DNA from 4 places in the Paenibacillus sp. FSL P4-0081 genome. Region 3 is predicted to be linked to each of the others. Evidence: predicted binding sites of a transcription regulator. Region 3 holds the regulator's gene; each other region holds the start of a gene.
The links. Region 3 encodes Rex, which represses fermentation and respiration genes when NADH is low (regulators of the CRP and FNR family bind a similar motif). Its sites were predicted from a motif close to TTGTGAAATATTTCACAA; they were not measured.
Positions count from the first base shown of each region.

Region 1 (8,081 bases), 160 kb from region 3:
GAAGCCTTGCTGCGGGGAATCCTGCAGGAGACCCTCCAGGGGATGAAGGTTATCCGTTCATTTTCACTGGAGAGTACGCTGCTGGGCAGGTATGCAGCTGAACGCGAGCAGTTGAACCGGCTCCAGAAGCAAAAAACTCTGTTAAACGCACTGCTCTGGCATTCTTCAGCCTTCATCAACAATGCAGTAATGATCAGCTGTGCGGTACTAATTGCCCGGTCAGCGCTCCGTGGGGAGACTTCGGCAGGGGAAGTGCTTGCCTTCATCATCCTGATGGGACGTGTTCAGTGGCCATTCGTCCATATGTCGCAGACATGGGGCGGAGTACAGGAATCTCTCGGGGCAGCTGACCGTGTATTTGAGATTCTTGATGCTCCCCGGGAAGGGGCAGCATCTGGCGATGAACAGGATTCTGCTACCGCATCCGCTGCGGTAGCCGCCGCTGAAGCAACCGCCTTGGCGGAAGCTGCTGCACTAAGCATACAGGGGCTGCACTACAGCTTCGCGGGACCCCAGTCCAGGGAGGGAACCTGTCTGAGCGGGATCCACCTTGAGCTGAAGTATGGCGAGACGGTTGCCGTTGTGGGCCCCAGCGGCTCGGGCAAGACGACACTTGTACGGTTGTGCTGCGGACTCTATGAACCGGAGGCCGGCAGTATTACCGTGTGCGGTTATGGTGTGCATGATCACCTGGAGGCGGCGCGCCTGAGGATCTCCTATGTGCCGCAGAATCCTTACCTGTTCTCCGGCAGCATCCGGGATAATCTCGCGTTCAGCGATGAACATGCCAGCGATGAAGAAATCCGGGAAGCTGCCCGCCTGGCAGGTGCAGATGAATTTATTATGCGGCTGCCTGAAGGATACGACACGCTGATCGGTGAACACGGCTCTACTTTATCAGGCGGTCAACGGCAGCGCCTCGCCATCGCCAGAGCTTTTCTGCGTAATGCCCCGCTCCTGCTGCTGGATGAAGCTACTTCAGCACTCGACAACGAGTCCGAACGGCTGGTTCAGCAATCGCTTGATCTGTTGATGAAAGACCGGACCACCCTCGTGATTGCCCACAGGCTCTCAACGGTAAGGGAGGCTTCGCGGATCATTGTTCTGGATCATGGAAGAATTGTTGAAGAAGGCACACATGATGCGCTCATTGAACAGGATGGGCTCTATGCGGAGCTGTATCATTTACAGTTTAGAACAGCACCGGTTGAAGAATTGGAATCCGCATCCTATGCGAAATCCCTTACTTCAGTATTACCGGCATAACATCAGTTCTCCCGGGAAAACAAATCACAATTACAGACGAAGACCCCGAAGGTCCGTGTCACCACGGCGGCCGGAGTCTTCGTCTCTTTTCAGACTCAAATAGAAATGTTGTACGTTTTGCAACTTTGATACTTAGATACCCGGATACTCGGGAAGATTGTTGTATGAAATGCAGGAATTCTCCCAATTAACGGCTTGTTCACGGAGGAATGCTGCATTGTGTACAACAATTTGCGATTAGGGCTGATATTACAAGGGAATTGTTGTATTTCGTGCAACACTCCCGCCATTGAAGGTTATGCGAAGCCCCTGCACTTTTATTTTGAAGCACCAAGCGGAATCGCCCCGCTGTCTCTGGCGTCTGTTATGATTTTGGAAGCGGCCACTTCCCCGTCCTCATCAAACCCTTCAATCTCAAACGGGACACCCGCCGTAACCGGCTGAAAAGCGAACCAAATCGTCCGGTCTGATCCGACTTTAATCAGCTTCGCTTCGGATGTATCCGTTCCTGCCTCCTTCTGCTCGACTGTAATATGCTGAATGGACGGGTTCAGAACATCTCCGATCACCATGGGAAATGGAGTCGAAATATGCTCCAGTTCAGGAAAACACATATAATTTATTGCAGAGCTCTCCGGACCTCCGCCCATTCCGTAGCCGCCTCCCCATACCCACTTCCATCCGAGCCAGGTTTTGCGGACATACTCTACTTGAAGATTACTGCTGCCTTGCTGCCCCGGCCGGGTAAGAAATACCAGCTCCCCTCTGGCTGCAGGCTCCTGATGAATTACAGTCATCGTGTCAGAGGCGCGGAACAGCCGGACAGCTTCTTCCGGACTTTTGCCAAGTGGAATCTGGAGGGTCTGGTCCATTCCGAGTGAGCGGGACATCCGCTGGTCAGACCATCCGCCCGGTCTTTCATACATATACAAAAGTAAATAGAGTACGGCTACGGAAGCTAGAATCACTCCGGCAGCCATTCCCAATCTCCGGCTATTCTTCATGAATAATTGCATCCCCTGTCCCATGTGTTTGCGCTTACAATACCTTCCATAATACTATAGAATATTTCAGCGCAGAATACAAAAAAGCCCGTAGAGCAAGCCCCAAAGGGCCTGTCTACAGGCTGTTTGCAATCCATTCTAATATTGTAACTGCTATATTAGGTTTGAATTATTTAACTTCATTTGCTCCGGTTACTTTGCCTTCGATCACAGCAGTAGCCTTCACATCTTCACTTGCATAGTACAGGTTACCGTCGATAGTAGCATCTTTGTACAGGTTGAATCCGTTAGCTTCTACATATACGTCACCTTTGATTGTACCGCCTTGAACGCGGAAGTTCTCGCTCTGTACAGTTACTTTAGGTGCTGTCAGTGTGTAGGTAGCTGTAACCTTGTGATCTGCATCTTGTGCATACAGGGCAAGCTTACGGTAGATCGCTGCAGATGCATCGCCTTTGTCATGGAATTCACCGGCTACAACAACATCTTTGTCAACGGTCAGATCGTTCAGGATTGCTACAATCCAGTTGCCGCTTTCGCTTACAGCAGCAGTGAAGGCATCTGCCTGGTTAACAATCGAAGCTGTGCTTTTTGCATCAGTCTGCTCTGTGGCTGGAGCTGTTGTTGCTGCTGCACCTGCATTATTAGCTGCGTTATTATTATTCGATCCACAACCCGACAACAATGCTGCTGATACCCCTGCTACTACTAGAACTTTGAATAATTTCATTTTTAATTCCCCCTGTTTCTTTTAATTAACTTTATTATATATTAAAATTTTTATGATAACAACGTGATAGTTTTCACAATATTGTGTCTTTTTTCACAAAGAAACATTTTAATTGTTTCATATCGTGCAAAATGCAGGTATTTCATGCTTATTTGTCTAATTTTGTTCGCGAACCCTCAGCGGCTCCAGCGGCTGATCCTTTCAATTCTAAAGCCTCCCACTCCTCTCTAAGCAGCCCCATTCGAATAGAATCGTAGAACTGCCCATCGTAGTAACGGCATTTCCGGAGTCTTGCTTCCATCGTCATGCCTAATTTCACCCCGGTCCTGATCATCCGCTCATTCCCGGACCATGTGGTATAGCCTACACGGACCAGCGGATACGCATTGAACAGATGACCGATCCACAGTCTGAGAGCTTTAGTCCCGTAACCGCTGCTCCAATATGCCGGATCATAGATGATAATACCCATTTCCAGCCAAAGGGATGGCTCATGCTCCCAATAGTAACTGACGTCGCCAATAACCCCGCCCTCTACTTCTATTACCCAATTTTTTCCGCATCCAACAATCTCCGCTCTGTTCCCATAATACTCTTCCCACGGAATCCGCTTGTGTTCGTAGTAAGGTGCATCCCATTTCTTCCACTCCGGTGCTTCCTCTTTGTGTGAGAGCTCCCACAGTCTGAATAGATCCCCTTCAGCTATCGGCCGAATCTGCAATTCATTTTCCTGATACATAGATTTCCTCCGTTGCCGCTAATATTTTACATACTGATATTATATTAACTGAACTGCTGAAGCTGTTGCTGGTAGTGAACATTTATAATTAAGGAATACTGAATGTAACGGCTGCTGTAAACTTTTCACGGAGCTTAGCGTTGTATAGGGGAAGGGGGCAGGACATGGCCAAAGAAACCATTCATCACTTTCTGCAGCAAGCCGGAACTTTGCTATACCGGTATTTGAGGAAACGCGGACTCGCCCGCGAGGATGCTGAAGATATCGTTCAGGACACCTGTTATAAATACTTAACCTATCAGGATGGTATCGGCCCGAAACAAGTCATGGGCTGGATGTTCCGTGTCGCCACCAATCAGTTCTATGATCTCAAGCGAAAAGACAAACGTCATCCGGCGGTCGATGTTGACGATATCCAGCTTCTTTCTTTAACCCATCTGCCGGAGATCCAGCTGCTGAGGCGGGAAACCGCACAGAATATCCGCGACACGCTGTCTATGCTCTCTGAGCAGCATCAGGAGCTGCTGATTCTCAAATATGAGCTGAACCTTACTTACAAGGAGCTCTCGTCCCTGTACGGTATGAATGAGAACACGCTCAAGACTCATGTTACACGCGCCAAAAACCAATTCATCAAACATTATGGGGAGGACTATTAAATGGAACAGAATCATGAACAGGACCCGTTTATTTTCGGAGGGAAAGGGGCTCAGCAGATAATCAAAAAAGCCAGACTCCGCTCCACCCTGAAGACCATTGGCATCATTGTTATCGTAACCCCGGTTATTCTCGCCGTTATCTGGTATGGCCTCTACCACTTGAGACTGAACCAGGGAGACAAGGTGCAGTCTGAGATTCTCTGGAAAAATGAGATCAGTGCACCCAATGTGCACATCAGCAACCAGTCGGTGAAATTAGACAGCTTTGGAGGCGAGACCTACAATCAGACTTACAAATGGCTGGGAAATAAACCTTATATCTGGCAGCCCATCGAGGAATCCTATAATCTGCTGGGCCACTCGACCGGCAGGTATGGCGCATTTGGAGCGATTTCTCTCCCGGAACAGCTGAGCGCAGCGTCCACACACCGTTACAACTCTGCCACCGGGGACCGGGAAATGATCTTTTATCATCCGGAGATTGATTATGATTCCTATGAGGACAGCATCAGCCAGCTGAAGCAGCTGGGAGACGATACACTTGTGGAGATGGCGTTGTCTTTTGACCAGGCCTATACGCTGGATAAGACGCAGAAGCTTCTGCCTGCCGGGATGCAGCCTGTCTGGTTATGGACGGATGCATATACTCCCTCTTATAAAAAATACCTGAAGGAAACGCGCCAGACCATCGCAGCTGATTCGATGATCATCTACGGATTTCATGGAGAGCAGTTTGCCCCCTACGGCGGTGTAAACTCCTTCATTAATAGTGTCGAACAGCTGCGGAAGCACGGCAAAAACTTCACCTGGGAAGCAGATCAGGTTCATCAGAGCCTGGCCGGGGATAATAATATTCTGGAACCGGATGATATCACAATTATTGGTGTAGTCGTAACCGGCACCGCTAAACAGCTGGAAGCTCTGCAGAAACAGGCTTATATCAAAGCCTCTACCTTCGGCGTGGTCTCTGATTCCATTACACTTCCTAATTAAGCTGTCATTCCAAGGAAGCTTCCCAGCCGGACGGTTGAATTGGACTTCTTCACTACAGCTTGAGATAATTAAGCCAATCCATCCAAAGATTACTGCAAATCCATAAAGCAAGGAAGCCAGCAGTATGGGCAGCATGATATAAGAGCTGCCCGGATGACATACCGAAAGGACACAACTATGAACCTGTCAGCACTTTCCGACTCCCTAAAGCCGCTGAATCTGCGGAGCTGTCTGATCCAGCAGCAGGGCAGTCTGATCTTTGAACATTATAGAGATCAGCGCACTTCTTCCGAGATTGCCAAGATCAACTCCTGCACCAAAAGCATACTCTCCGCGCTGGTCTGCATCGCGATGGACCAAGGCCAGCTTTCCGGTCCTTCGGCTCCTATCAGCGAATACTTCCCGCAGCTCAGCCGTGACGCTGATACACGCAAGCAGCAAATTACAATCGGACAGCTGTTAACCATGTCGGCCGGCTTTCGCTGGACCGAATTCGGCGGAGCGAATTCCTTCCCCAAGATGACCCGTTCCTCCCATTGGGTGAACTATGTACTGGAGCAGCCGCTCGCGGATGAACCGGGAACCCGGATGGAGTATAACTCAGGGATCTCGCAACTGCTGTCGTCTATTGTGGTGCAGGCTTCAGGAATGAGCACAGCAAGATTCGCCGAGCAATATCTCTTCGGACCTCTCGGAATTACGGAGTATGAGTGGGAGACAGATCCCCAAGGCATCCATACGGGCGGCTACGGGCTGAAGCTGAGGCCCGCCGACCTGCTGAAATTCGGACAGCTCTATCTGCAGCAGGGTGTATGGGAGAATTCGCAGATTATATCCGGCGAACGGGTCGCATGTTCGGCGCAGCCGGCTCTGCCGGCTGAACCGCCCCGCCATGGCGGATACGGCTGGCACTGGTGGACAGATTCAATAACGGGTGATACCAGAACCGGGGGGTCTGCTGCTGTGGATTATTATTATGCACGCGGGTACGCCGGGCAATTTGTGTATGTACTTCCGGAGCTTAAGACGGTGGTCGTGCTGACCCGGGACAACATGCGGGGCCGTAACAACCCTCCGCCTGATGCATTCGGCGAGTATATTGTACCGCAGCTTATGAATCCAAGCGGACTTTAGCAGCCTCCAAATAAGCTGCCTCTCCGGTGAAACCAAGCAGCTTCCCGCCTTCTTTCTGTACGCTGAAAAGATTCAAAAAACTCCATTTCAGCCGCACTGGCGAAATGGAGTACCTTATGTATATACGCATAAATCCCCGCTGCCTGATTACTTGAGGCACGGGGATTTATGTGTTTATTCCTGTATTCAATTCAATCATTTCCTCCTGCTAACAAAGCCATATCCCTGACATGGTGATTGTTCAAATTTCATGTTACCGTGTTGCCCGTTCGCTCCTCTTCGGAGTGTTGCTCCATGTCCTGCATATGGGGTGAATTCCCGCGTACACGATTTCACGAAAAACGTTTTCACGGACGTTTTCCCTGCTGTGAAGAATCGTTTTAGTACGCTTCGCTAACCTTTTTCAACGGAATCACGCTCTTTCTTCCGCAAGATTACTCTTGCTTGAATGAATAGCTTTGGTTCATCTTCAAAGATTTGCTCTTGGGTTCCCGCATACCCACGATCTGCCAGAAGATGTTATCATCCACCTTCCTCATCAGCAGCCGATTCCGGCACGCTTCGCTAACGCTAGTACATCGGGATTCTCTCCTTTCCTTCATTCATTGCTAAATTTAGGAATGAGGCAATCACCTGTAGTTACCACCTGTGGACTGTTGCTGTGGCTCCTTTGGTGATGTCTATATTATATCCCAGAAACAATAAAATTTAAAACTTCAAAAACCTGCATATCCCGGCATAATCCCTGAAATTCCCTGCTATTTATAAGCAGAATGCCCATGCCTAACGATTACTCTTTTTAGGGATAATTTGCTCCGGCTTGCTGGTTTCATGTTATGTATGCGTTATCATTAATCGGATTTCCGGCCGGCATCCGGGATAACTTCCTGAATGCCGGCCGGTTAATTTACATTGACAGGCTATGATTTTTATTCCGCCGGGTTAATTCAATAACTAAATAAATGCCATACAGCAGATACATGATATTCAGAATACCCACTATCAAAACCTCATGCTCCAAGTTCTCATTGCTGACCAAAGCCAGAGCATCATAAATGAAATGAAAGGCGATCAGCGGGATGATATTGTTGCCTGCCTCAATCAGCAGGGCGAGTACGCAGCCCAGCAGCATTGCATTGGCAACCTGGAGAAGTGTGCTTATGATATCATTTCCGCCAAACGCGTTGGCCATATGTAGAGCACCAAAGATTACGGACGAGAATACAATATAAAATACAGACCCCTTATGCTTCAGCTTATCTCTGATGATTCCTCTGAAAATGGATTCCTCAGTATACCCCACAATCATAGTCATGATCACGATACTGATCACTTCAGCCGCCGTCGTCTCCACATTGATTCCAGATATAACCGGCTGGGCTACCGCAAGAATCAACAGGGGGATGTAGAACAGCACAGGCTTGGCCTGCTTGGCGTCAAGCTTGCGGAAGCCGAATCTCTCAAGCGAGGAATCCTTTCGCTTCATATATACAGTAACGATGATGGCCATAACCAGAAAGGCGCAGGCCTGGGCATTTCTTACCCCCATGTCCCCA
Region 1 covers NZ_CP009280.1:5,088,694-5,096,774, forward strand. The annotation lists gene P40081_RS21830 (ABC transporter ATP-binding protein) at 1-1,266, shown strand, start outside; gene P40081_RS21835 (hypothetical protein) at 1,584-2,270, opposite strand; gene P40081_RS21840 (polymer-forming cytoskeletal protein) at 2,440-3,000, opposite strand; gene P40081_RS21845 (GNAT family N-acetyltransferase) at 3,149-3,739, opposite strand; gene P40081_RS21850 (RNA polymerase sigma factor) at 3,904-4,398, shown strand; gene P40081_RS21855 (anti sigma factor C-terminal domain-containing protein) at 4,399-5,391, shown strand; gene P40081_RS21860 (serine hydrolase domain-containing protein) at 5,545-6,525, shown strand; gene P40081_RS21865 (CPBP family intramembrane glutamic endopeptidase) at 7,433-8,081, opposite strand, start outside.
Region 1: a site for Rex is predicted at 3,082-3,099, ahead of P40081_RS21840 (polymer-forming cytoskeletal protein). Genes of this name have one in related genera too.

Region 2 (8,081 bases), 3.4 Mb from region 3:
AATGAAGCACTGGTAAGCATTCCAGGTGTTGATCATATTGTTCAGATTGTCGCTCGGGGTCTGAACCTGGAAGCGGTTAAGCTTGCTGTGCCAGAACGCCTTCAGTTCTTCGAGCTCCTTCTCTACCACAGACAAATCTTTGTAGTGACTCAGAATCTCAGACGCACCTTGCTCATCATACTGTCCCAGCAGGAAGGCGACTTCTTTCTCTTCTCCCGGCTGCAGCTCCACATTGATCTGCAGGGCGCCGCAGGCATTGGTATTGTAGTTGAGTGAATTGGAACATTCGCCGTTCGCAACGGAAGCCGGGTTCCCGTAGCTGCGGTAATCGCCCAGGAAGGTATCGCGGTCGCCGTCGTAACCGGTAACTTCCGCGCCGGCTGCGCCGAAGAATCTCCAGCTCTGCTCTTCGGGGATATTTTCGTTGATGACCTGAAGGATCATATTATTCTTATAGTAGGTGCGTGAGATAAACAGGGTGTACTGCAGGTTGACGGTATCCTGCTCGTAGTTGTTATTGTTGGTCAGTTCGGCAAATCCGAAGAGAGCCAGCTTCCGGGGTTTGGTGCCGTCATTACGCACCTTCATCCGCCATACCTCATAGGTTTTGTTCAGCGGCACATAGTATAACGATTCCGTATGGATGTTATCGTAATCCGAGACGATGTTCGTGTATCCGGTTCCATGATGGCATACCGATTGGTATTGTTCCAGATCTTTACCCACTGGCTGCCAGGAGCCGGACCAATAATCCCCGTTCTCCAGGTCTCTTACATAAATGTAGCGTCCCGGCTCGTCCTTAGAGTTGAAGTGGTAGCGGAGATGCCGTCCGTTGGCCCCGGACTTCACGAAGCTGTAGCCTCCGGCATTTCCTGAGATAATCGCGCCGTATTCCGGCGAGCCAAGATAGTTGGCCCAAGGGGCAGGTGTATTAGGCTTCGTGATGAGATACTCTTTGTTCTTTTCGTCAAAATGACCGTATTGCATAACCATTCCTCCTACAAAGTGGATGACAGGCAGGAGTGTAAACACGCGTTCACAAACGGTTGGAATTTCCCGCCCAATCTCATTATAAGACAGTTTCGGCCTACTAAGAAACCCTAATTTTTAGTGTAAAAAGCAAACAATATAATATTTTTATAGGTGTTTGTTATATTGGAACCGGGTAATCTCATGGATATGATTATGGGGAGCATTGATCAATAAGCATCTATAGATAAATGCAGTCCTTTCCCCCCAAGGAGATGGACTGCATTTTTAATTAGCAATTATTTGATTGCGGCGTCTACTTCCTTCTCAAAGGCCTCCAAATACTGATTGAAGATTCCGGTATCAAAATTCGCGGTGGTATCGTTGGCTTTGGGCGGATTCTGTTGAACCAGGCTGTATAGACGATCAGTTTCGGAGGAAAGCTTCGTCCAGACCTGTTTAAGAGAATCATACTTGGAATCAAGACCGGTGATATAGCTGTCGTATTCCTTTTTCTTATCCATGGTCTTGGCCAGCTGCTCAACGGTGAAATTGATATCCAGACTCTGTCCTGTACTGCCGGTCCCGCTATTAATATACGAATGGATGTCAACAAATCCCTCGTTCCACACGTCGGAGATTACGAAATTCCGGATCTCTCTTAACATTTCGCTAGGAGCAGGTACGGTTGATAACGAAGCTTCCGGGACTGGCTCTTTGAAGACCTTTCTTGCTTCGCCGAATGTTTCCTGGTCTGATGAATCTGTTGCCCAGATAATTTTCAGGTCACTGATAAGAACGATCAATTCGCTTTTGAGGTTAGAGGCTTTTTGGCCTTGGATTAACACGGCCTCAACTTTCATACCGCCTTCATCAGAATAATGTGTAGACTCGAGAACCTGGGGATTCTTAAGTTTCTGGTCATCAGGTGTTTCTACGGATTGAATCATTTGAAACAGCGGCTGGGCATCCGGATAGACGTTGTCTGTAATGAAGGTTTTTTTTTCTTCACTATCCGATCCGTTTAAGAAAATGTTAACGTAGTCAAGCGCCACAGCTTCTGTATCAGACAATTTTTTTGGTGCAGGTGTTGGTGCGATAGTAGGCTCAGGCGCGGGTGTCTCTGAAGGACTCACTGAAGAAGCCTGTGTTTCTGCCGAAGCAGCAGCTGTAGACGCCGGAGACTCTGCCGTGTTTTTATCCGAACTGCACCCCGTCAGCGCCATAAAAGCAATGATCAAACTGATAACAAATTTTCTCTCCATTTTGTATTTCCCCCTGGTAATATATTTATTTCCAGTTCTATGTACGCGGTTTGACAGGCGGGGTTTCAGGTTTGAAATTTGAAATTGGAGCATTATCATTCATCCTAATATGATATATTTAATATTGAAGTTTAGGCTCGACCCGACGAAGGAGTACTACATGACACAATTTGTCTACAAGCAAATTATTGATGACCTCAAAATGAAGATTTTTGCGGGACGGTTTGCTGATATGAGATTGCCGGATGAGCGTAGTCTCAGTGAAACGTATCAGGTTAGCCGCAGTACAATTAAGCGTGCGCTGACCAAGATGGAGAGCTACGGCATTATTTTCAAGAAACGCGGATCGGGAACCTTTATTAACCCGCTGTACATAAAAAACGATTCGATTTTTAATTACGAAGGCTCTAATCTGGGGGTCTCCGACAACTTCCAGATGCATGGCAAGAAGCCGGAGATCAAAGTACTGAATTTCGAGGTTATCCGGCCAACAGAAGAGCTTCAGCGTGATTTGTTCTTGCAGCCCCATGATTTTGTATATAAAATTGTCCGCCTGCGCCTGTTTGATGAGGAGCCCTTTATGATTGAGACCGGATATATTCCGATTAAAATCGTACAGGATCTCGATATGGCGATTATCGAAGGATCGATCTTTCATTATCTGGAGGAGTCGCGCAATCTGGCGGTTACCAAATCTTTTTTATCTATTTTTGCCGAGCCTTCCCTGCCTAGTGATCAGGAATTGCTCCACTTGAAGGAGAATGAGCCTGTTGGAATCATGGAAGGGATCTTCTTCCTGGATAACGGGACGCCGTTTGAATTCTCGCATATGCGCTTTCATTACCAGTATCTGAAATTCAACACGTTCGTGTCTGTTCATTAACGAAAAAAAGGCCGGGGAATTTCCCGGTCTTTTTGGGGTCTGCATATAATTTAGCCTCGGTTTAGCGAGGGTTTACGGTTTGTTGGGAATGCTTGAACAGCTCTTTCAGGGCAGCCAGGCTGCTGACTTTACTTATCTCTTCTTTCTTGAGGGTTACTGACTCTGTCTCCGTGTTGGTTTCGTACTTCAGGTGAAGAGCGGTCATGTTAAGAGGCATCTTAGGGATAAACATAATCACCCTGGTGTAGGCCTCATAAATTTCAGCAAGAGCATCTTCCCTTTTCTCTGCTGTTATTGTGTGGGCGGACACATAGGCTTCAAAGCTGTTCAGGTCATTCCCTGTAAACTTTATTGCGAAATTCCCGCTGAAGTCCGGATATTCTGTATCAAAAGTATAGGCCACCCGATCGGCAATCCCCCGTCCAGCCTGACTTACGATTTTCTGTTTAAGCTCCTCTTCACTCAAAAGCCGGAATCCTTTTTTCCAGTGCTCTCCTACTTTAAAATCAAAGCCCGGCAATTCAAGCCGCTGAATAGCTATGCCTGCATCTTCGGAGGAAACGCCCAAGTCATCTTCAAAGCGGAGAAAAAGTTGTTTTAGACGGTGGCTTTCTGCTTCACTGAAGAATGCTTTGGCTTTGGAGGCGATCTCGTCCAGATTCGCCCGGTTCACGGCTACGTAATTTTCATCAGATATCTCCCGGGACGAACGGGTTCCCCGATAAATAGACATAGGAATATCCTGCAGCTCAATGCCAAAATATTTCTTAACCAGAAGAGGATAATACTTCTTTTGAGCGGTTTCCTCATAATTGTTGCTGAGCTGTCTCCTAAGCGGAAGACCGCCATCCACATTGCCGTTGGTGCGGCTTACCGTAAATACCAAGCTGCGGTCATTCGCCGGCGATGCCTTAAACACCTGATACCCGTCCTCATTTAATCCTTCTTTAGACACGATAACAAATTCAGATTGATAGGTTGCATTTAAGGCCCGGACGATTCCTTTTTGATAAAGGTACCCGCTTTTGGCCAAGAATAAACCGAACCCTGTCCAAAGGCACAGGCCGATTGCGGCAAGAAGGATAAGTCCTGTAAGGGTCACTTTTACCGTAATACGGGATCGGGAGGGGGTGGATGAAGTTCTCACGAATATTCTGTTCTCCTTCCTGATAGCAGCTGGGTGATATGCTTATGATTTAAACTTGTAAGTAATTCCCACAAAATGATACCGTATTTGGAATGGTGATGTCCAGAAGGGAGAAGCTTTAGAAGTTTTTCATCGAAAATTTGATTAGAATTTATTTACATAAATCATAAAATAAAGGTTATATATAAATTTATTGCTCCCGATTTCATACTATGTTCAAAATTTCACAATATTGGACCGTATCAATTGCTAAAAAGATTGAATTTAATAAATGCAGGAGTATGATGTAACTGTAGAAGTGATACATTCAAAATACAAAGATAAAAATTAGGGAGTGGAAGACATGGGATTATCAATCGCACAGGTGGATTATTCTTCTAAAACTTATTTGGCAAAGCTTGACGCCTACTGGCGTGCAACGAACTACATCTCCGTGGGTCAGCTCTATTTGAAGGATAACCCGTTGTTAAGAGAACCTTTGAAGGACGCAGACGTAAAAGTGAAGCCGATCGGACACTGGGGCACCATCCCTGGGCAGAACTTTATCTATGCGCATCTGAACCGCGTAATTACTAAATATGATTTGGATATGTTCTATATTGAAGGTCCGGGCCATGGCGGCCAGGTTATGGTATCGAACTCCTATCTGGACGGAAGCTACACCGAAATCTACCCGCAGATCACTCAGGATATCCCTGGACTGAAGAAATTGTTCAAACAGTTCTCCTTCCCGGGCGGAGTGGCTTCCCATGCTGCCCCAGAAACACCAGGATCGATTCATGAAGGCGGCGAGCTGGGTTACTCCTTGTCTCACAGTGTGGGCGCAGTTCTGGATAATCCGAACCTGATCTCGGCAGTTGTTGTAGGTGACGGCGAAGCAGAGACCGGACCTCTGGCGGCTTCCTGGTTCTCCAACCGGTTCATTAACCCGATTACAGATGGTGCGGTGCTGCCGATTCTGCATTTGAACGGCTTCAAGATCAGCAACCCGACCATTCTGTCCCGGATGTCCAGAGAAGAGTTAACGGCTTATTTTGCAGGAAGCGGCTGGGAACCGTTCTTCGTGGAAGGCGAGAATCCTGATCTGATGCATCCGGAAATGGCTAAGGTTCTGGACACCATTATTGAGAAGATCGAAGCGATTCAGAAGAATGCCCGTGAAAATAACGATACCACACGCCCTGCTTGGCCGATGCTGGTCTTCCGTACACCTAAAGGCTGGACCGGTCCGAAAGCGTGGGACGGTGTGCCGAATGAAGGCTCCTTCCGGGCCCATCAGGTGCCGATTCCGGTAGATCAGAAGAACATGAAGCATGCGCCTGCATTGCTCGAATGGCTGAACAGCTACAGACCTGAAGAACTATTTGATGAGAATGGCCGTTTGAACGCTGATCTGGCTGAGATTCTGCCTACTGGTAACAGACGTATGGGGATGAACCCTGTAACGAACGCCGGTAACCTGATTAAAGATCTGCACAAGCCGAATTTCCGCAACTATGCACTGGATAATTCCGTACCGGGTCAAGTGATCGCGCAGGATATGGCTGTACTGGGCAAATACCTGAAGGAGGTTGTAACGCTCAACGAAGAGAACCGCAACTTCAGAATTTTCGGACCGGATGAAACGATGTCGAACCGTCTGGGACCTGTGTTTGAAGTAACCAAACGCCAGTGGATGGATTCCATCCAGGAACCGCAGGATGAATTCCTGGCTCCTTACGGCCGTGTTATTGATTCCCAATTATCCGAGCATCAGGCGGAAGGCTTCCTCGAAGGTTATGTATTGACCGGACGTCACGGATTCTTCGCCAGCTATGAAGCGTTCCTGCGCGTTGTTGATTCGATGATTACCCAGCACTTCAAATGGCTGCGCAAGGCTACAGATCAAACTTGGCGCGCAGATATCCCGTCCTTGAACGTCATTGCCACATCAACTGTGTTCCAGCAGGATCATAACGGTTATACTCACCAGGATCCGGGTCTGCTGGGTCATCTGGCTGACAAGAAGCCGGAATTTATCCGTGAGTATCTGCCGGCGGATGCCAACTCCTTGCTGGCTGTCTTCGACACCATTCTGAATGACCGTCAGAAGATCAACCTGATTGTATCGTCCAAGCACCCGCGTCCGCAGTGGTTCTCGGCAGATGAAGCTCAGGAACTGGTGGACAAAGGCCTCAAAATCATTGACTGGGCAAGCACCGACAAGGGCGGAGAGCCGGATGTGGTTATTGCTTCGTCGGGTACAGAACCTACTATGGAGAGCTTGGCTGCGATCTCGATTCTCCATGAGAAGCTGCCTGAGCTGAAAATCCGCTACATTAACGTGGTAGATCTGCTGAAACTGAGAAGCCGGAAGCTCGATCCGCGCGGCTTATCTGACGAGGAGTTTGATCAATTTTTCACAAAGGATAAACCGGTCATCTTCGCCTTCCACGGCTATGAAGGCCTGATCAAAGACCTGTTCTTCGACCGCCACAACCATGACCTGCATGTACATGGCTACCGCGAGAATGGCGACATCACTACACCGTTCGATATGCGCGTACTCAACCAGATGGACCGCTTCGACCTCACGAAGGAAGCTGTGCTGAGTTTGCCGGATGCCGGCAAATATCAGGCGATTGCTGATGAAATGGATGCCATGGTGAAGAAACATAACCAATACATCCGTGAAGAAGGCATCGATCTTCCAGAGGTTGAGAACTGGGTATGGAAGGCTTTGAACTAATTAACGTTCACACGTGTAAATTGAATTAAATAGTAAGTTCTCAAGAAGGGAGTGCTCTGGGTGGTCATGATAATGACTGCGGGGCACTCTTTTTGTGCTGGATAATATTATAACCAATGCATTTTGAGAGAAAATGATAGTGTTGATTATCCGACTTGAACAATATCGCCTTTATTCACGGGAATTCAGGATATCAGCTTTGTCCCTATTTCGATCATGGATTAAGTCTATTATCAGACACGGCAGATTATCCTTTAAGTATGCCAATAGATGTTGCTTTGCGAAGCGTCAAAGCCAAACCGTTCAGCAAAGATTTCTCCAAACAGGCCCGTGCACTTGATACAACCCTCCGGTTTAATGCTACTCTGTACTGCAATTCATAGAGCAAAATGATAAGGAACTGGGCAGAGTGTCCAAGGTGCTCAGGTCACAAATACTTAAGTATGAGTATTTGTTTGTCTGAGTGAAGCAGGGAGCGGGCCGATGGTCTTCGGCGGCTCCGGCTGTAGCGCCTTCTTCCGCTGCGCAGCAGCGAGTGCAGGGACGCCATTGCTGCCGTTCATCTCAACCATATGCTTCCAGTACCGCTTGGGCATCAGTGAGGTGCGCAGGCGGTCGTTTCGGCGTTCTTTAATCCCGATCGCATGATAGAAGCCTGTCCATAAGCGGCGGTAGGCTTCTTCTGCTTCATCCGGCTCGGGTGCTATCCATCCGCTTAGCGGAATGATGGCCTCCCGTCCGGGTTCATGAATCAGCGCTACTTCATGAGTCTGATCGTAGATCATGAAGCTCTCATTCTGAAACCGGTCGCAGAAATGCTCCTGAATGACCGGAAGGATATATCCCTGCGGTTCAATAACCGCAGCCATGACCGGACCGTATACGGAGAAACGGACAAAACCCAGATACAGATGACCTTCCCGCCGAAGCTGCTGAACCGCCTTCTGTAAGGCGTGCACCGTATCATCGGCCAGCATATTCATCACCTTGCGGCCATGCTTGAAGCCGAGATACAGAAAATTCAGCAGCAGCAGTTCCTTCCCCGGTGTGTTTGACCAGAACCCCAGACGGACCAGTTCCTCCGCTTCC
Region 2 covers NZ_CP009280.1:252,183-260,263, forward strand. The annotation lists gene P40081_RS01255 (glycoside hydrolase family 94 protein) at 1-987, opposite strand, end outside; gene P40081_RS36085 (hypothetical protein) at 1,269-2,234, opposite strand; gene P40081_RS01265 (GntR family transcriptional regulator) at 2,395-3,117, shown strand; gene P40081_RS01270 (hypothetical protein) at 3,179-3,970, opposite strand; gene P40081_RS01275 (phosphoketolase family protein) at 4,608-6,992, shown strand; gene P40081_RS01280 (TIGR03915 family putative DNA repair protein) at 7,430-8,081, opposite strand, start outside.
Region 2: a site for Rex is predicted at 4,477-4,494, ahead of P40081_RS01275 (phosphoketolase family protein). Genes of this name have one in related genera too.

Region 3 (8,081 bases):
TCCGGCTCTCCATCGCCTCTGCAACCGAGAACATGGCTTTATCCCAATACTCATCCAGCAAAGCGCTGGAGTTCTGTTCGACATCCAATTTGAGCGTGCGGCCGTTGATAGCTGAGCTGCCCTCTTTGGATACATACTGCACGAGCTCACGTAATTTCGTGCCCGGCTGCAAATCAAGTTTCAAAGTGACCTCATTGCGTTTAATACTAATATGGGAATCCTTCACTCCCTCATAGGATGATACAAGTTTTTGCAGCGGCTCCTGCACAGCGAACTGGCGGTACGAATACCAGCCACCGAATAACAATGCAGCGGACAGCAGAGACGTTAGCAGTACAGGCATAAGACGCAGTTTCAAGAAACGTCCTCCTCTCAAAAATGACCGAACATAAATCTATAATAATGACCAATCTAGCGTGTCTAGCGCCCTTCCGAGACTGACATGCTCTTAAGCATGTCCTGATACAAGTAGTAGTATATCACAGGTGTATATACGATTTTACATAAAAGTGTGAATATATTTAAAATTTTTGATACTAATTTCTGGATGTTTCAGTAGATTATCTTTCTTATCGGCAATAAATGTGTACAGAATTAGCTTTGCCGGTAAGGATATCGAAAAAGAGCACCCTGTAGGCAAATAAATGCCTGCGGCGCTCTCTTTTGTAGGACATGGACTTAGGAGTCGCATTAATTCCTCCAGTTCCAAAGCTGAAGGGGCTTTGCCTCTTTATTAAGGTCGACCCTTCAATATAATCCGCCTTTTGCTGGTCTGCCGCTGGCGCGGACTCAGATTCCGTTAATTAACAAATACACCCCATTTCGGGCTTAAATGAACAAGATAACGGAATCTCAGTCCGCTTCACTCATTGTTAGTTTGAATTTACACCTTGGCTTGGTGCTGTCTGATTTCGCCGGCCATGTATTCTGCAAAATCAATTAATAACTCCGGGTCGTAACTGCTGTCACTCGCCACACCGCTATATTCTTCAAGGCAGTGCTTCAGCAGCCCGTGATAGCTGGACGGCAAATGCTGCAGGCCCCACTCCCCGCCTTCCTTTTTGGAAGACACAACTTCTTCCCGCACAAAATACAGCACACGGCACAAATTCAATGTGTAGTACACTGGAGAATCTATGATTTGCTGAGCAGCATCTCCGATATCACCAAGGATAGAATCGAGGTAGTATTGGCGGTCTACCGGCAGAAACGCTTCGCGGATAGGCTCGCCGTACAGAATAAATCCCCGCTGATAGACTACGGCAAATTGAGCCGCAAGATCCCTGTCCTCAAACCCGCCACACAGATAATGCTCATCATTTCTGTACCGGTCCAGATGAAAGTCCGAGAAGTGAAACTCAAAGGGCGTCGGATGCACAAAGTTCTTCAAATATTTCTTCAATACAATAGTTAGCTCAACCCCGCGCCGGTTCGGCAGACTGTCGTGATAAGCTATCACTTTCTTGGCCAGTTTCCGGCTGACCTCTACAGGCAGCTTGTCGTGTACGACAATCAGCAGATCAATATCACTTTTATCCGGATGAAAACAGCCCATGGCCAGCGAACCGTGCAGATAAATCCCGGACAAATTTGCCCCCAGCTCCTCTTTGAACAACGTTACCGCCTGATCTAAATAGGCTAGAATTTCCAAATTTATGATCCTCCTGAATTTCAATTATGTATGAAGCAGATGCCGGGAATGAATACTTCCGATATGACAATCCGGTATGCATCATCGTATATACTGATTTATGCTATCCAGCTGTCATGCCATCGAAATGGATTCATCTATTCCTCCCCTATTATTAAGCCATAGCTCCAAGTAGGCCACAAGTCCAAGAATAGTTATTGATTGTTCTCTCCCTTGAAGAACCTTTTAAATTACGGCTTATATTAATATAAAAAGCGGGAGAACAGTTCAACTGTCCTCCCGCTCCTTCTGTAGACCATTCTTGCTGCCGCTTACCGGTTGGGCAGGCTGTACCCTTCACCGATGGCACTGCCGTCTGTGAAGCGATAGAAGCTGTAATAGAACCTGCCGTCCTTTTTGTAGAACAGCTGCCAGGCATATTCTCCGTTATACACTCCCGGCAGCAGCCGCTTAATCGTAATACCCGGAAGCTGGGCAGCTATAATATCACGGATTTGCGCCTCAGAAGTCCCTTTGCTGAGCTCCTCCGCATATAAATCGTTGTCGCCTCCGGCTGGCTGGCCTTCCTTGGTAAAACGGACCCAAACCATCAGCTCGGTTCCTGCATCATTTTTTCCGGTAAGCACCCAGTATATCGCATTTTCATCCCAGACGGATTTCTGTGCTTTGGTTACCTCAGTTAAGCCGGCCCGCGCTCTGGCAATCTCTTTGGCTTCACTCCGCTCGTTCCACTGATCCTTCATAATGTAGGCATAAAACTGGCTTAGTCCGAACAGAAGGAGCAGAACCAGGGAAATCCCCAGCGGAAGCCATTTTCTCCTCTTCTTCAACATGCAGCTTCCTTTCCCTTTAAACCTGTATTACCGTTTAAGCAGTCCCTCGAACGTTTCCTGCGCTTTGCGGCGGATAGCTTCTTCATCTAGTGTCAGACATTGTCCGTGCTTCACAACCTGTTTGCCGTTCACCCAGACATTCTCCACATCCTTGGCACTGGCTGAATATACCGCATGGGACAAAAGATCGGTATGCGGCAGCAAGTGCGGCTGATCAATATCAATCGCAATGAAGTCGGCTTTCATCCCTGCTGCAAGCCGGCCTACCTGGTTCAGGAAAATAGACTGTGCACCATATTCGGTCGCCATCAGCAGCGCCTCTGGAGCCGGTACTGCTGTAGGATCACCGCTTACACCTTTGTGGATCAGCGCGGCCAGCCGCATTTCTTCGAACATATCCAGGTTGTTGTTGCTTGCCGCACCGTCCGTACCCAGGGAGACCTTAACTCCTGCTCTAAGAAGCTCAGGAACACGGGCTACTCCGCTGGCCAGCTTCAGATTGCTGCCGGGATTGTGGGATACACCAACATTGTGGCGGGCCAGAATCTCAATCTCTTCATCGTTCAGATGAACACCATGGGCGATCAGGGACGGCCGGGTGAACATTCCCAGCTTCTCCAGATGAGCGACCGGACGCAGGCCGTAATCGGCCACATTCTGCTCCACTTCATGACGCGTTTCGGACATATGCGTGTGCATCGGCAGATCAAGATCATGAGCCGCCTGGACAAACTTCATGAAAAACTCCGGAGGACAGGTGTAAGGCGCATGCGGCGAGAGCATTGCAGTAATTCTGCCGTCAGCCTTGCCATGCCAGTTCCGGGCAAAAGCAATCGCCTCCGCGAGCTTATGATTCTGCACCTCTTCCGGACAAAGGCCAATAACACCGCGCATAAGTACAGCACGGATGCCTGACTGCTCGGTAACCTCAGCAACCCGGTCCATATGGTCATACATATCGAGGAAGGTCGTAGTGCCGCCCTTCAGCATCTCAAGAACGGACAAAGAGGTTCCCCAGTACACATCATCACCGGTGAATTTCTCTTCCATCGGCCACATTTTTTCCTGCAGCCAAGCCTGCAGTACCATATCATCGCCGTAGCCGCGCAGCAGTGACATCGCCGCATGGCCGTGGGTGTTGACGAGACCCGGCATGAACAGCAGCCGGCTGCCGTCAATAACCTCGGCATCCTCTTCAATTACAGGCTTATCTTCACCTATGTAAGTAATCAGATCATTTTCGATGGTCATATAACCGCTCAGCACCGGCTTATCGCTGCCAGGCACCAGAAAACGCCCGTTTTTAATAATGGTTTTATTGCTGCTCATCTTCAGCTTCGTCCTTTCCGTCATGCAAATAATAAGCCAGACTCTGCAGATCCGTAGTGAAATCGGCGGCATGAATCCGGATATTGGCCGGAGTCTTCAGAATTACAGGCGCAAAATTCAGGATCGCCTCAATGCCCGAATCCACCAGAATGTCAGCAACGTTCTGTGCTTCACTGTCCGGAACGGTAATAATCCCGATGCGGATGCCCTGTGCACGGATGGTATCCCCCAGCTCACTCATCGGCTGAACAGTCAACGAGTTGATCTGCTGGCCTACCTTAGGCTCATAAGCATCAAATACAGCTGTAATCTTCATCGTATCCTTCAAGTAAGCATTGTAATTCGACAAGGCGTGGCCAAGATTACCTGCACCTACCAGAGCTACATTAATCTGCTGGTCCAGCTTGAGAATATGCCTGATCTTCTCAATCAGATAAGAGACATCATAACCAATGCCTTTTCTGCCGAAATCACCAAAATAAGCCAGGTCCTTGCGGATCTGGGCGGGGTTGAGATCAAGCTTCTGTCCCAGCTCCTGAGAAGAAACTGTTGAGATTTCACGTTTTTGGAGATCGTTCAGGAAACGCAGGTACACTGGGAGTCTGCGAACGACGGCCTCCGATATTTTATCCGATTTCATGTTTTCTCCTCCTAAAAGTTTTGATAGCATATGCTGCTTGATTCAACTTCGCAAAACTCGCTTCGTAAGCATTCACTTAGGTTTTATAGCATATGCTGCTTGATAAGCCGGTTATAGGAACCGTGCTCCGGGTACTACTGCCCGTTTGGGCAGCAGCAGTGGAGCACGGGACTTCAGAACAATAATTACTTATACATAATATCAACCGGAGACGGATTATTAAACCCCGCCTTCTTCAAGCCATTCTGCAATCCGCGGAACGATCTGATCCGTCAGCATATGCTCCATCTTGGGACCGGGCAGCGAATACAGGAAATACTTCCCATAATAAGATTCGATTACCCTGGTATCATATACAATAACGATTCCGCGGTCCTGCGCGGTGCGGACCAGCCGCCCGAAGCCTTGCTTGAAGCGGATTACAGCCTGCGGGACGGACAGCTTCATGAACGGATTCTTCTTCTGTGCCTGGAGCAGCTCCGACTTCGCTTCAGCCAGCGGATGATTAGGCGGCTGGAACGGAAGTCTGACAATGGCCAGACAGGTCAAAGCTTCACCGGGAATGTCTACACCTTCCCAGAAGCTGCTCGTACCCAGCAAGACTGACGCTGTACTGTCCTGGAACCGCCGGATCAGCTTGCTCCGGCTGCCGCCTTCTACGCCTTGTCCAAGCACCGCGATATCCTGCGAAGCCAGGGCCTCCTTCAGCGGATCATAGACCTGGCGCAGCATCTTGTAGGAGGTGAAGAGCACCAGCATCCGCCCGCGGGTAGCCACGGCAGTTTCTGCCAGAGAATGGACCAGTGTATCCACAAAGCGGGCATCCCCTATGCTTCCCTTGACACTCGGGAAATCACGGGGAATGACAAGCAGTGCCTGCTCACGGTATTTGAACGGCGACGGAAGCAGGGCTGTCATCAGACGGCCCTGCTCTGCAGCCTCACCAAGACCGAGATTATCTATCATGAACTGGAATGACTTATCCACAGACAAGGTGGCCGAGGTCAGGATGATACTCTTCTTCTTGTCGAAGAACAGCTCCCTGAGCTGGGTGCTCACATCCACCGGAACGGCATACATCTGCAGCGATTTGCCGCGGTAATTGCCGCTCCCCTCCAGCCAGTAGACGATATTCTCGTCATTCAGTCCCATAAAGAAACGGATCTGCTCCCGGATGGAGGCCAGGTCCTTGAACAACCCGCCGATATCCGTCACAAGACTGTCCGAAGAGGACTGGCTGTCCGTATCACGCATCTCACTGAGCATTTTATCACCCTTGCGGATGATATCACTCAAGCTGAGATGGAGTGTATTCTCCAGAGCAGCCAGCTCCTCCCACTCTTTGGGCTTCTTGCCCGGCTGCAGGCGTGCGACAAGCTGGCCGGCTTCACCGGCTCCGGCATCGCTGCGTTCAGGCAGCAGGCCGAAGAGCTTGTCGCTAAGTGTATCCCAGGACTCCTTGACGGTAAGCAGATCCGGATAGATCCGGTCGATAACACCGCTCCATTCCGAAGCCTGCTCACTGCCGGACGACTGCAGGGTCTGGCGCAGGGCAGGCAGCTGTCCGCTCCGGCTGTCCTTGTACAGACGGGTGAGCGTATGCGCCACGGTGAAATATTTCATCTGCATTCCGAGATGTTTGCCGGCAATGTCCTCCAGATGATGCGCCTCATCAATGATGAGATGCTCGTAAGCCGGAAGCAGCTGATGCCCGGCCTTAACATCTGCGAATAACTTGGAGTGGTTAGTCACCACCACATCGGAAATCCCGGCTTCATGCTTGGCCCGGTGATAATAACATTTCCTGAACCAAGGGCATGAGCGTCCCAGACAAGAGTCGGTATCACTGGCTACGGTCTCCCAGAAATCACCGCCGCGCCCGCTTAAGTTCAGCTCTTCATCATCGCCGGTCTCCGTCTGGGTCAGCCAGACCATCATCTGCGCGGCCGTAAGCGCTTCTTCCCTGGGACTTGTGAAGTCCCTTTTATTAATTCTATGTTCAAACTTACGGAGACACAAATAGTGTCCTCTCCCCTTAAAGATCGCTGCCTTGAACGGAAAGGGCACAACACTCGTCAAAAGAGGGATGTCGCGCTCACGCAGCTGATCCTGGAGGTTGATCGTATGCGTGCTGACCATGACCTTCTGATTACTGCGGACACTGTGATAAATGGCCGGAAGCAGATAGCCCAGCGATTTGCCGGTGCCGGTTCCTGCTTCAATCAGCAGATGCTTATCCTGATCAAGCGCCGTCATGACCTCCTGGATCATCAGTTCCTGGGCTTCACGGCTCTCATATTGCGGAAGGGTGTCCTTCAGACGTTTGGTTACCTCTTCCATATACTCCCCGAAGGTAATATTCTGCAGCGGGTTGTCAGATCCTTCCTCCCGAGGCGGAGCCAGCTCTGCCCAGTCGCCTACAGCAAGGGCCAGCTGCCGGTAGAAGGTCAGGTCTCCTTCCGGCTGGAAGGTCTCCATTTCGCGCTCACGCTGCAGACCATCGAAATACCAGGCCAGGTCACTGTCTTCATCGGCGAACAGCTCATTGAGCCGCTGGATGGTCAGGAGAGGCAGGCTGTCCAGCTCCTCCAGACATTTTAGCAGCACAAGCGCAGTTGCGAGGGCATCACTGTCCGCTTGATGGGGACGCTCATGCGTAAGGCCGAAATGGCTGCTCACGGACCCAAGCTGATACGTGGTCAGCGAGGGAAAGCATATTTTGAGAAAATCGATAGTATCCAGAATCCGGCCCTGAAACGGCAAATAACCGCAGCGGTCCAGCGCATTCTGCAAGAAATGAAAATCAAACGCTACATTATGTCCAACCAGCACAACATCATCGAGCAGCGGCACCAGTTCCATCATCATCTCATCAAGTTCCGGCGCATCCTGCACATCACTGTCTGTAATTCCGGTCAAGCCCGTAATAAAAGGAGGAATGGGTGCTCCGGGCTTGACATAGGAACCATACACCCGGGAGATGGACCTGTCTTCCTCTATAATGGCAAGGCCAACCTGGATGATCTCTCCCACAGATTGGGTTCCCGTAGTTTCAAAATCAAGCACGGCAAATTTCATTATAAGTTCTATTCCCTTTCACTTGAGACTCTTTATCAGCATAACAGAAGTTACGAAAAAAGGCGATGCACACCCCTGGTGAAGTAGGTTGCATCGCTTAAACGGATGAAAATTAATTATAAAAGCGAGACCAGCTGTTGTCCGAACTGAAGCTTCCCGCCCCGCTTGCGGCAAACCTCCAGGTTAATGTTCGGCTCAGGAAGAGCGGGATCATGCAGCAGAGAAAGGCTGAACAGCTCACTTGCTTCATTAAAACGTTCCTGAGAAGCTCTGATGCAGCCAAGCGCATTATAAATCATCGCCTTCAGCTTCGTTTCACGGATGAGGCCGAGCATATGATTCAGATGCCCCCAAGCCGTCTCCCCTTCACCCTCCTGCAGATAAGCCATAGCCAGATACAGCCGGGCAGCCAGACTGTCCGGGTGCCGGGCAGTGACTTCCTTGAACTGTTCGATACATTTGCGGTACATAAGCAGCTTATAATAACCCTGTCCCCTGACAAAAGCATCCATAGCAAGCTCTGGCGCTTCCTCCTCAGGTATTTCCTGCT
Region 3 covers NZ_CP009280.1:5,250,854-5,258,934, forward strand. The annotation lists gene P40081_RS22515 (hypothetical protein) at 1-358, opposite strand, end outside; gene P40081_RS22520 (aminoglycoside adenylyltransferase domain-containing protein) at 884-1,651, opposite strand; gene P40081_RS22525 (cell wall elongation regulator TseB-like domain-containing protein) at 1,963-2,484, opposite strand; gene P40081_RS22530 (amidohydrolase) at 2,512-3,813, opposite strand; gene P40081_RS22535 (redox-sensing transcriptional repressor Rex) at 3,800-4,453, opposite strand; gene dinG (ATP-dependent DNA helicase DinG) at 4,673-7,531, opposite strand; gene P40081_RS22545 (tetratricopeptide repeat protein) at 7,648-8,081, opposite strand, start outside.

Region 4 (8,081 bases), 280 kb from region 3:
AGGGAATAAAGGGGATGTCGATTATGATAAAGGAACATTATAATGTTATCGAAGCCCGCGGCAATACAAACTGTTTCTCCGAACAGAATTTTAACCGGCTATTGGTCACAATGAAGGAGCGCATGGTCCCTGAAGGCTCTCACCTATTCTGGGAAGGCGACTATTCGGATAAATTGTTTTATATCAAACGTGGACGTGTGAAACTAACCAAATCAACTGACGAAGGCAAGGAACTAATCCTGTATATGTATCAGGCCGGTGACATGGTTGGTCAGGCAGACCCTTTCTTCAGCACGAAGCATAGCTTCACTGCCGAAGTAATTGAAGAAAGTGAAGTCGGCGTCATCGAGCAGAAGGATCTGGAGATTCTGATCTGCCAGCACTGTGATTTCGCGATTGACTTCATGAAATGGATGGGGATTCATCACCGTCTCACGCAGACGAAATTCCGCGACCTGATGATGTACGGCAAACCGGGTGCACTCTGCTCTACGCTGATCCGTCTGGGCAACACCTATGGAGAGAAGACCGGCGACAGCATTCTGATCAATAAAAAAATTACGCATACTGATCTGTCCAACATGATTGGCGCTACCCGCGAAAGTGTTAACCGTATGCTGAGCGATCTGCGTAAAAAAGACGCTGTAGAGTATGAGAACGGCATGATTGTCATCAAGGATCTGTCGATGCTTCAGGACATCTGCCACTGTGAATTATGCCCTAATGAAATTTGCCGGATTTAATTCCTAATAATAATACCCTCTATTCACCTCAATGAAACATATATGACCCAATAAATTAATAGAGTGGTCGAAGGCGCCCTGTCCGGCGTCTTTTTTTCTTGTCTGCTGAAGTGATTCCCGCGCTGCAAGCAATTCTACAAGGTCTTTATTTCCCAAAAATCATAGTATTCCGTCCTCATAGTCAGCTCATCCCCGCTAAGCCACTTCGCTGCCAGTACAGCTCCCGGTGAGGCCGAATCCAGCGTGATCCGGGCTAATTCCACCCATTCCATCCCGTTCGAATCCTGTTCTGCAAAAGCTGAAATAGCTGCTGGCTCCTGCTCCCCGTCCAATTCAACATGGTACAACGCTGCCAGATGATGCATATGCGTGAAGTCATCCTCCTGATAACGGACAAAAAAATCGAATATGCCCAGGTTTCGTTCTGCCTTGACTGCAAATCCGGTCTCTTCCATGAATTCTCTGACCAGGCCGTCAAGCAGCGATTCGTTCTCTTCGAGTCTTCCGCCAGGCAGATCGTACCTTCCGGTGTATGGCCCTCTTCCCTTATGAATTACCAGCAGCTTGCCGTCACGCTGGCAAATTCCATATACGCCAAAATGGTTAAAGCTCTTCATGACTGTCCACTCCCTGATTCGAGTCCTAAACAGCTTACCACAGATAGATTCTCCTTTCAGTGACAAAAAAGCCCCGCAGTAATTAAACTGCGGGGCTTCTAAATTAACTTATTTTCTTAGTCTGCATGGCAGTTGATACTTTACGGGGACTACGCACAGGTGAGATCAGCCAGTATGCCATGCCGACGAATACACCGCCGCCGATGATATTGCCTAGCGTAACCGGAATCATGTTATGCAGCCAGCCGGCAATGCTCACGGTCTCGGGATGATTCGGCAACAGTACTGCCACGCTGAGCAGCGTCATGTTCGCTACACTGTGTTCGTAGCCGCTTGCGATGAAGGCGAACAGGCACCACCAGATCAGCACCAGCTTCGCCGCTTCACTCTTGGCGCGGGAGGACATCCACAACGCCAGGCAGACCAGCCAGTTACAGAGAATACCGCGGAAGAACAGCTCCGAGAACGGCAGGCTCATCTTCTTGGCTGCTGCCGCGAAGATCAGATGCTCGGCAGGCGCCGCCTTAAAGAGACCCGATCCCTGAATCAGCAGGGCAAGAACCACTGCACCGGCTACATTGCCGAGGAATACCAGGACCCAGTTCTTCACGGTATCCCAGACCGTAGTTCTCCCGGCAAGCGTGCTTACCGTGAAGAACATATTATTTCCTGTGAACAGCTCCGAGCCAGCGAATACAACCAGGGTCAAGGCAATCCCGAAGGATGCGCCCATAATCAGCGGCTGGAGCGGTGACTTGATCGCTGCCAGCGGAGCCCCCAGTGAGAAGATCAGAATAATACCAATACCTACATAAGCTCCTGCCAGGAGTGCCGCCAAGAAATATTTGGGCAGGCTCTCATTCATCTTGTCGCGTTTGCCTACGGCTGTCTCAACGATATTCTCTACGCTCTGCGTAAACATATCTACACCTGCTCTTCTTTTAATTTATAGCCTTGCCACTGCCGCAGGCAGACTAACCTTGACGACTCCGTCCTCCACAACAACCGGATGGACTACTGCCTGACCGCGGTCCGGAGCCTGAACTTCTCCGGTCCGCAGATCGATTTTCCAGTCATGAAGCGGGTCATACAGATAATAGCCGGATACAATCCCCTCAGCGAGCGGACCGCCCTTCGGGTGGGGACTGTGGTTCTCCACGGCATAGAAAGTGCCATCCGATGTGCGGAATATTGCTAACTCCACCTCTCCTGCATTTACTACCCGGCCAATCTGCAGCATGAAATCGTCTGCGGCTCCTACTGCATACTCTCGATTACTGAGTTCCATAATTTTCTCTCCCTCTCCCTTCAGGCTAGACCCGTGTCTGTTCGAACAATGCTGTGCGGGTACCGTTGTCATCCAGCATCTTTTTCCATGGATCGCTGACTTGTGCCAGGGCGAAGTCAATCCGTGCAGCGAGTTCTTTCCGGTTGTCATCACTGCCCAGAATAACGGTCTGGATATGCTCAAGGCCCATACGTTCTACCCATTCTGAAGTTCTCTCCAGGTAATTGCCGGTTTCACGGTAATACTGCATTACGGCGGAGCAGACCTCGACCAGCTCTTCATCGGTTCTTACCTTGCAGAAGGCATCAGCGATCCGTGGCTTAATGCCGCCGTTTCCGCCGATAAATACTTCCCACCCGCCGTCATTGCCGACAATGCCGATATCCTTCGTGCAGGATTCTGCACAGTTACGCGGACAGCCGTTAACCGCCATTTTGAACTTAGCCGGCATATCCAGGCGCTCATACTTGCGCTCAAGCATAGCGCCCATGCCCATGGAATCCTGTGTGCCAAAACGGCAGAACTGCGAACCTACACAGGTCTTCACAGTGCGCAGGGATTTCGCATAGCCATAGCCGGACGGCATATCCAGCTCCTCCCACACCTTCGGTACATCCTCTTTTTTGACACCGATCAGATCCAGACGTTGCCCGCCGGTCACCTTCACAACCTTCACATCATATTTCAGGGAAACATCGGCAATCCGTTTCAAATCCTCGGGAGTGGTAACCCCTCCGTACATCCGCGGAATAACCGTATAAGTTCCATCCTTCTGAATATTGGCGCTCATCCGTTCATTAACGAAGCGCGATTCCTTCTCGTCCTCATGGGTGTCCGGATAGATCATACCCAGATAATAGTTCACAGCAGGACGGCATTTAGAACAGCCTTCCGGCTGCTTCCAGTCCAGCACATGCATAACTTCTTTGGTGGTTTTGAGCCCTTTAGCCGTAATTTCGGCTACAATCTCATCCCGGCTAAGCGGGGTGCAGCTGCAGATCCCCTGCTTGGCGCTTTGCTGGAAGCTGTCCCCTAATACGAACTGCAGAATCTGCTCAACAACTGGCTTACAGCCGCCGCAGGAACGGGTAGCTCCGGTGCAGGCTTTGATTTCATCCACTGTAGTGAAGCCATTCTCCGTAACGGCATCAACAATCGCCTTTTTGGTAACCCCGTTGCAGCCGCAGACAATCTCTTCATCGGCCATTGCTTCAACGGATAGACCTTTCTTGGCTCCGCCTCCGCCGCAGCAGCCTGTGCCCATGACCTCTCCATAGATCTCATCGGTCATTTCTGTTCCCTGCTTCACCAGCTTCTGCAGGCTCGCTGATTCCGTTACATCACCGAACAGAACCGCACCGACAATAATATTGTTTTTGAGCAGAATCTTCTTATAGGTTCTCTTCCACTCATCCTTGGCGGATATGACGGTATGCTCCGCTGTTTCGGTGAACTCTCCGGCCGAGAAAACATCAACACCGGAAATCTTGAGTTTCGTCGCGACAACCGAACCTTCGTATCCCGGAGTCTGCACACCAGACAAATGCTTGGCCAGTACCATCCCCTGCTCGAAAAGCGGCGCTACCAGACCATAGCAGGTCCCCCGGTGCTCTGTACATTCACCGACAGAATACACGTTAGCCATGGAGGTCTGCAGATAGTCATTAACGACAATCCCGCGGTTAACCTCGATGCCGCTATCCTTGGCAAGCTGAACATTAGGTTTAATTCCGACTGCCATTACCACAAATTCTGCGGGCAACTCACTGCCGTCACTGAAGCGCAGCCCGGTAACCCGCTCTTCTCCAGTCAATTCGACCGTCTGCTTGCCCATGGCGAATTTCACACCTTGACGCGCAAGCTCCGCCTGCAGCATGGAAGATGCCGTACGGTCCAGCTGCCGTTCCATCAGATCCTCAAGCAGATGTACAACGGTAACGTCCATCCCCAGATTCACGAGGCCTTTGGCTGCTTCAAGACCAAGCAGACCGCCGCCGATAACAGCCGCCGTGCGGTACTGCTTCGCTGCAGCCAGCATGGCATCGCAATCTGCGATATCACGGAAGCCGACTACCCCGTCCTTTGTACTGCCCGGAACAGGTAATATAAACGAATTAGAACCTGTAGCAATGATAATCTTGTCGTAATGAACCGCCTGTCCGTTATCTGTAATCACTTGCCTGGTTTGTTCATCAATCCGGATGACAGTCGTTCCAGTATGCAGGGTAATATGGTTATCCTCATACCACTGACGGTCATTCAGGATAATATCTTCAATGGTTTTACTGCCTTCAAGAACATAGGACAGCATAATCCGGTTGTAATTGGGATGCGGCTCACTGCCGAAAATCGTGATATCATAAGCGCCGCCCAGCTTTAAAATCTGTTCAATAGTGCCTACACCCGCCATGCCATTGCCAATCAGCACTAACTTTTCTCTGTTCGCTGTCACTGGTAGGACCCTCCTTCAAAACTCAGATTTCTTCATAAACTTGCTGTATAGTGAAATTATACTGTCCAAAATTCCCCGGCATTTGTGATTCCAGTCACATTAAATGTGAAACATTTCACATAAAGTAAAAGACACAAAAAAAGGACCCCGCGCACTCGGCACAGAAATCCTTGTATCTGATAAAACGGATTCCGCTATCGTAATTACCTCAGAACCAGTGATATCTCCAGCTTGTCCTGCGGTCTGAGCTTCATATCCACCCCATTGCCCAGCAGCGCTTTGTCATTAACCTTCAGTTTCCACTCCTCACTGCTGAGTGGCGTGTAATCCATTACGGTAAGAATCGTCTTGTTATTTTCTGCCAGCTTAATCATCCCGCTGTTCTTCATAAGTCCCTTCACTGACAAATCTTCCGTAAAGGACAGCACATGCGAATGCGTCAGCTCAGGCTGTTCACTCCCGCCGTTCACCGTAAGGATAACCGGTTGAAATAACGCCCCGGCTGCGGCCGGCTGTGCAGAGAAGAGAATCGCCGCTCCAGCCTCGATTTTACTGTTCAAATCCGTAAGCTTCTTGCTGTTCACCTGTACTTCCCACATCATATCCTGACTAAGCGCAACTCTATTGACCTCAAGAATACTATAGCCGTCTGCAGCAAAAGTAACGATCCCGCTCTTTCTCAGCAGTTCTATGATGGAATTACCTTCTTTATAAGCTTCGTTAAGCAGTCTGCCGGAGGTTCCTGCCATTTCACGTTCACCCACCAGAATTGAAAAAGATAGTCCTGTGCTTCCGCTTCCGGTGTTGCCCCCGGTGTTTCCCGGTCCCAGAACCGAGCTGCAGCCGCTGGCTGTGATTATAAAAACAAGGCACAGCAGTAAGCGCCCCATCCATTTCGTGGACATTCCACGGCACCGCCTTCTTATGTAATATCCCTGACTCTTTAAGGATACCGCATAGAAGACCTGTTCTCAAATTATTTCTGTCATGTAGCAATCATCGGTATAATCTTCCAAGTTAAAAGGTCTCATGCTATAATCACAGAAGCAATAGAAGGCTTACAAGGGCGGTCGGCTATTCTCCCGGAAGGGAGGTGAGGCCAATGGAGGTTTATCAAGCTTTGTCACTGATGTTCATGTTCGGCATGTTCATTATTGCTCTGCTTAACTACCTCAAAAAGAAATAGACCGCCCTGGTCAAAGGATGCGGTCTGTTTCTGCTAAACCATATTCCAAGCCTCCGCCCTTAAAAGCGGCTGTTGCAAATGGGGAGTCGTGTTGGTCGCACGGCTCTCTTTGCATTGTACGCTGTTTCTGAATCGAGTATACCACAGAGATCGATGAAAGTTAACTCGGCTGACCGGCATTAGAACTGTGCCTCCTAATTCTTGCATTATTATCGCATTCTAGAGTAAAGGGCTGGATTTAAACCAGCCCCTCCTCATCAAACCGTACGTGAGGTTTTCCCTCATACGGCTTTCCGATGTTTGTCATTCATGGGCATGCAGATTACAACAGCGTTTTTAGTCCATATTGCTTGGCACTATACTTAACTTCAGAAACTGAACTCATCCATCTCCCGCGTTGTCTCTTCTTCGCATACCACCGTGTGAATCTCTGCAAGATATACCAGTCAAGCTTGGCTAACCTCTTCTGGCTGTAGTTCGTGTAATAGTAATTTCTCCATCCTTGAATCTTTGGATTGAGCCATTCCACATGCTCCACGAATGATCTTGAGCGCATACTCGGCGGTGCTAATCTTTCTTTGACCACTCCTCGAATACGTTCCTCTGCCTTCTTTGTTAGCCACTGCTGCGTGGTGTAGTACACCTTCCCTTGAGAAGTCTCTGCTTTCGTTTTTCGGTGGTGCATCCCTAAGAAGTCGAACCCTTCGTCTCCTGTCCATAGGCCTACAATACGGGTTTTGGTTGGATGTAAGGTCAGTTCCAGACGTTCCATGATTCTGCCTATGAGCTCATAGGCATGCTCGGCGTCCTTTTTGGATTTACAGACCACAACAAAGTCGTCTGCATACCTTGTCAGTTCTCCCAATCCACTTCCGTGTTTCTCCCACAGTCGGTCAAAATAGTTCAAGTAGATGTTCGCCAGAAGCGGTGAAATGACGCCACCTTGCGGTGTACCTAAATCGGATCGCCTTACGTTTCCTTCTTCCATGACTCCCGCCTGTAACCACTTCCGTATTACCTTTAGGATCCGCCTGTCATTAATACGCATTTGTACCAATTTCATAAGCTTCTCCTGATTAATATTGTCGAAGTAGCCTTGGATATCGACGTCGACTACCCAATTCCCTTTGCGGTTGCAGGCTTTCCGGATTCGATCTAGCGCTCCTTTTGCACTTCGTTTCGGGCGAAATCCGAAGGATACATCTTCGAAGTCTGCTTCGAAGATGGGTTCAATCACGAGTTTCGTTGCCATCTGCACTACTCGGTCGCGCACGGTGGGTATGCCCAGCGGTCTTGGCTTCCCGTCTTTCTTCGGGATATAGTGCCGTCGTACGGGCTGCGGATGGTAATTGCCTTCTTTCAATGCTCGCTCGCATTCCTTGAGGAACCTTGTTTCTCCTTGTTCCACAATATCTGCAAGCGTCACCTCATCTACTCCGGCCGCTCCCTTATTTGCTTTCACCCGTTTCCAGGCTTCGCACAGCACATCCCACCGATAGACTTTGTCGTACAACGCATGGAATTTACGCTTACTGTTCTCCTTGGCCGCCTGACCTAGCTTTTCTTGGAGTTCTTGAACTTTTTCCTTGGGTGTCGTTAGCCGTTTGGCATTCACTCACTCGTACCTCCTCCAAAAGCATAAACAAAGCAGGGCTCCTTCCCTCCCTAAGGTTATGTTGTCCTTAGGTTCTTCGGTACTATGAGCCCCTCGGACTCCCTTCCCACAGACGGTTCATTTCGTCTTCTGGACTTATAGAGCGCCTCTTTACGGGTTCCTAAAAAAAAATCCCGTGTG
Region 4 covers NZ_CP009280.1:5,530,839-5,538,919, forward strand. The annotation lists gene P40081_RS23835 (Crp/Fnr family transcriptional regulator) at 24-743, shown strand; gene P40081_RS23840 (NUDIX hydrolase) at 878-1,360, opposite strand; gene P40081_RS23845 (formate/nitrite transporter family protein) at 1,464-2,282, opposite strand; gene nirD (nitrite reductase small subunit NirD) at 2,307-2,648, opposite strand; gene nirB (nitrite reductase large subunit NirB) at 2,674-5,100, opposite strand; gene P40081_RS23860 (hypothetical protein) at 5,304-6,005, opposite strand; gene P40081_RS40115 (hypothetical protein) at 6,236-6,286, shown strand; gene ltrA (group II intron reverse transcriptase/maturase) at 6,609-7,901, opposite strand.
Region 4: a site for Rex is predicted at 5,204-5,221, ahead of nirB (nitrite reductase large subunit NirB). Genes of this name have one in related genera too.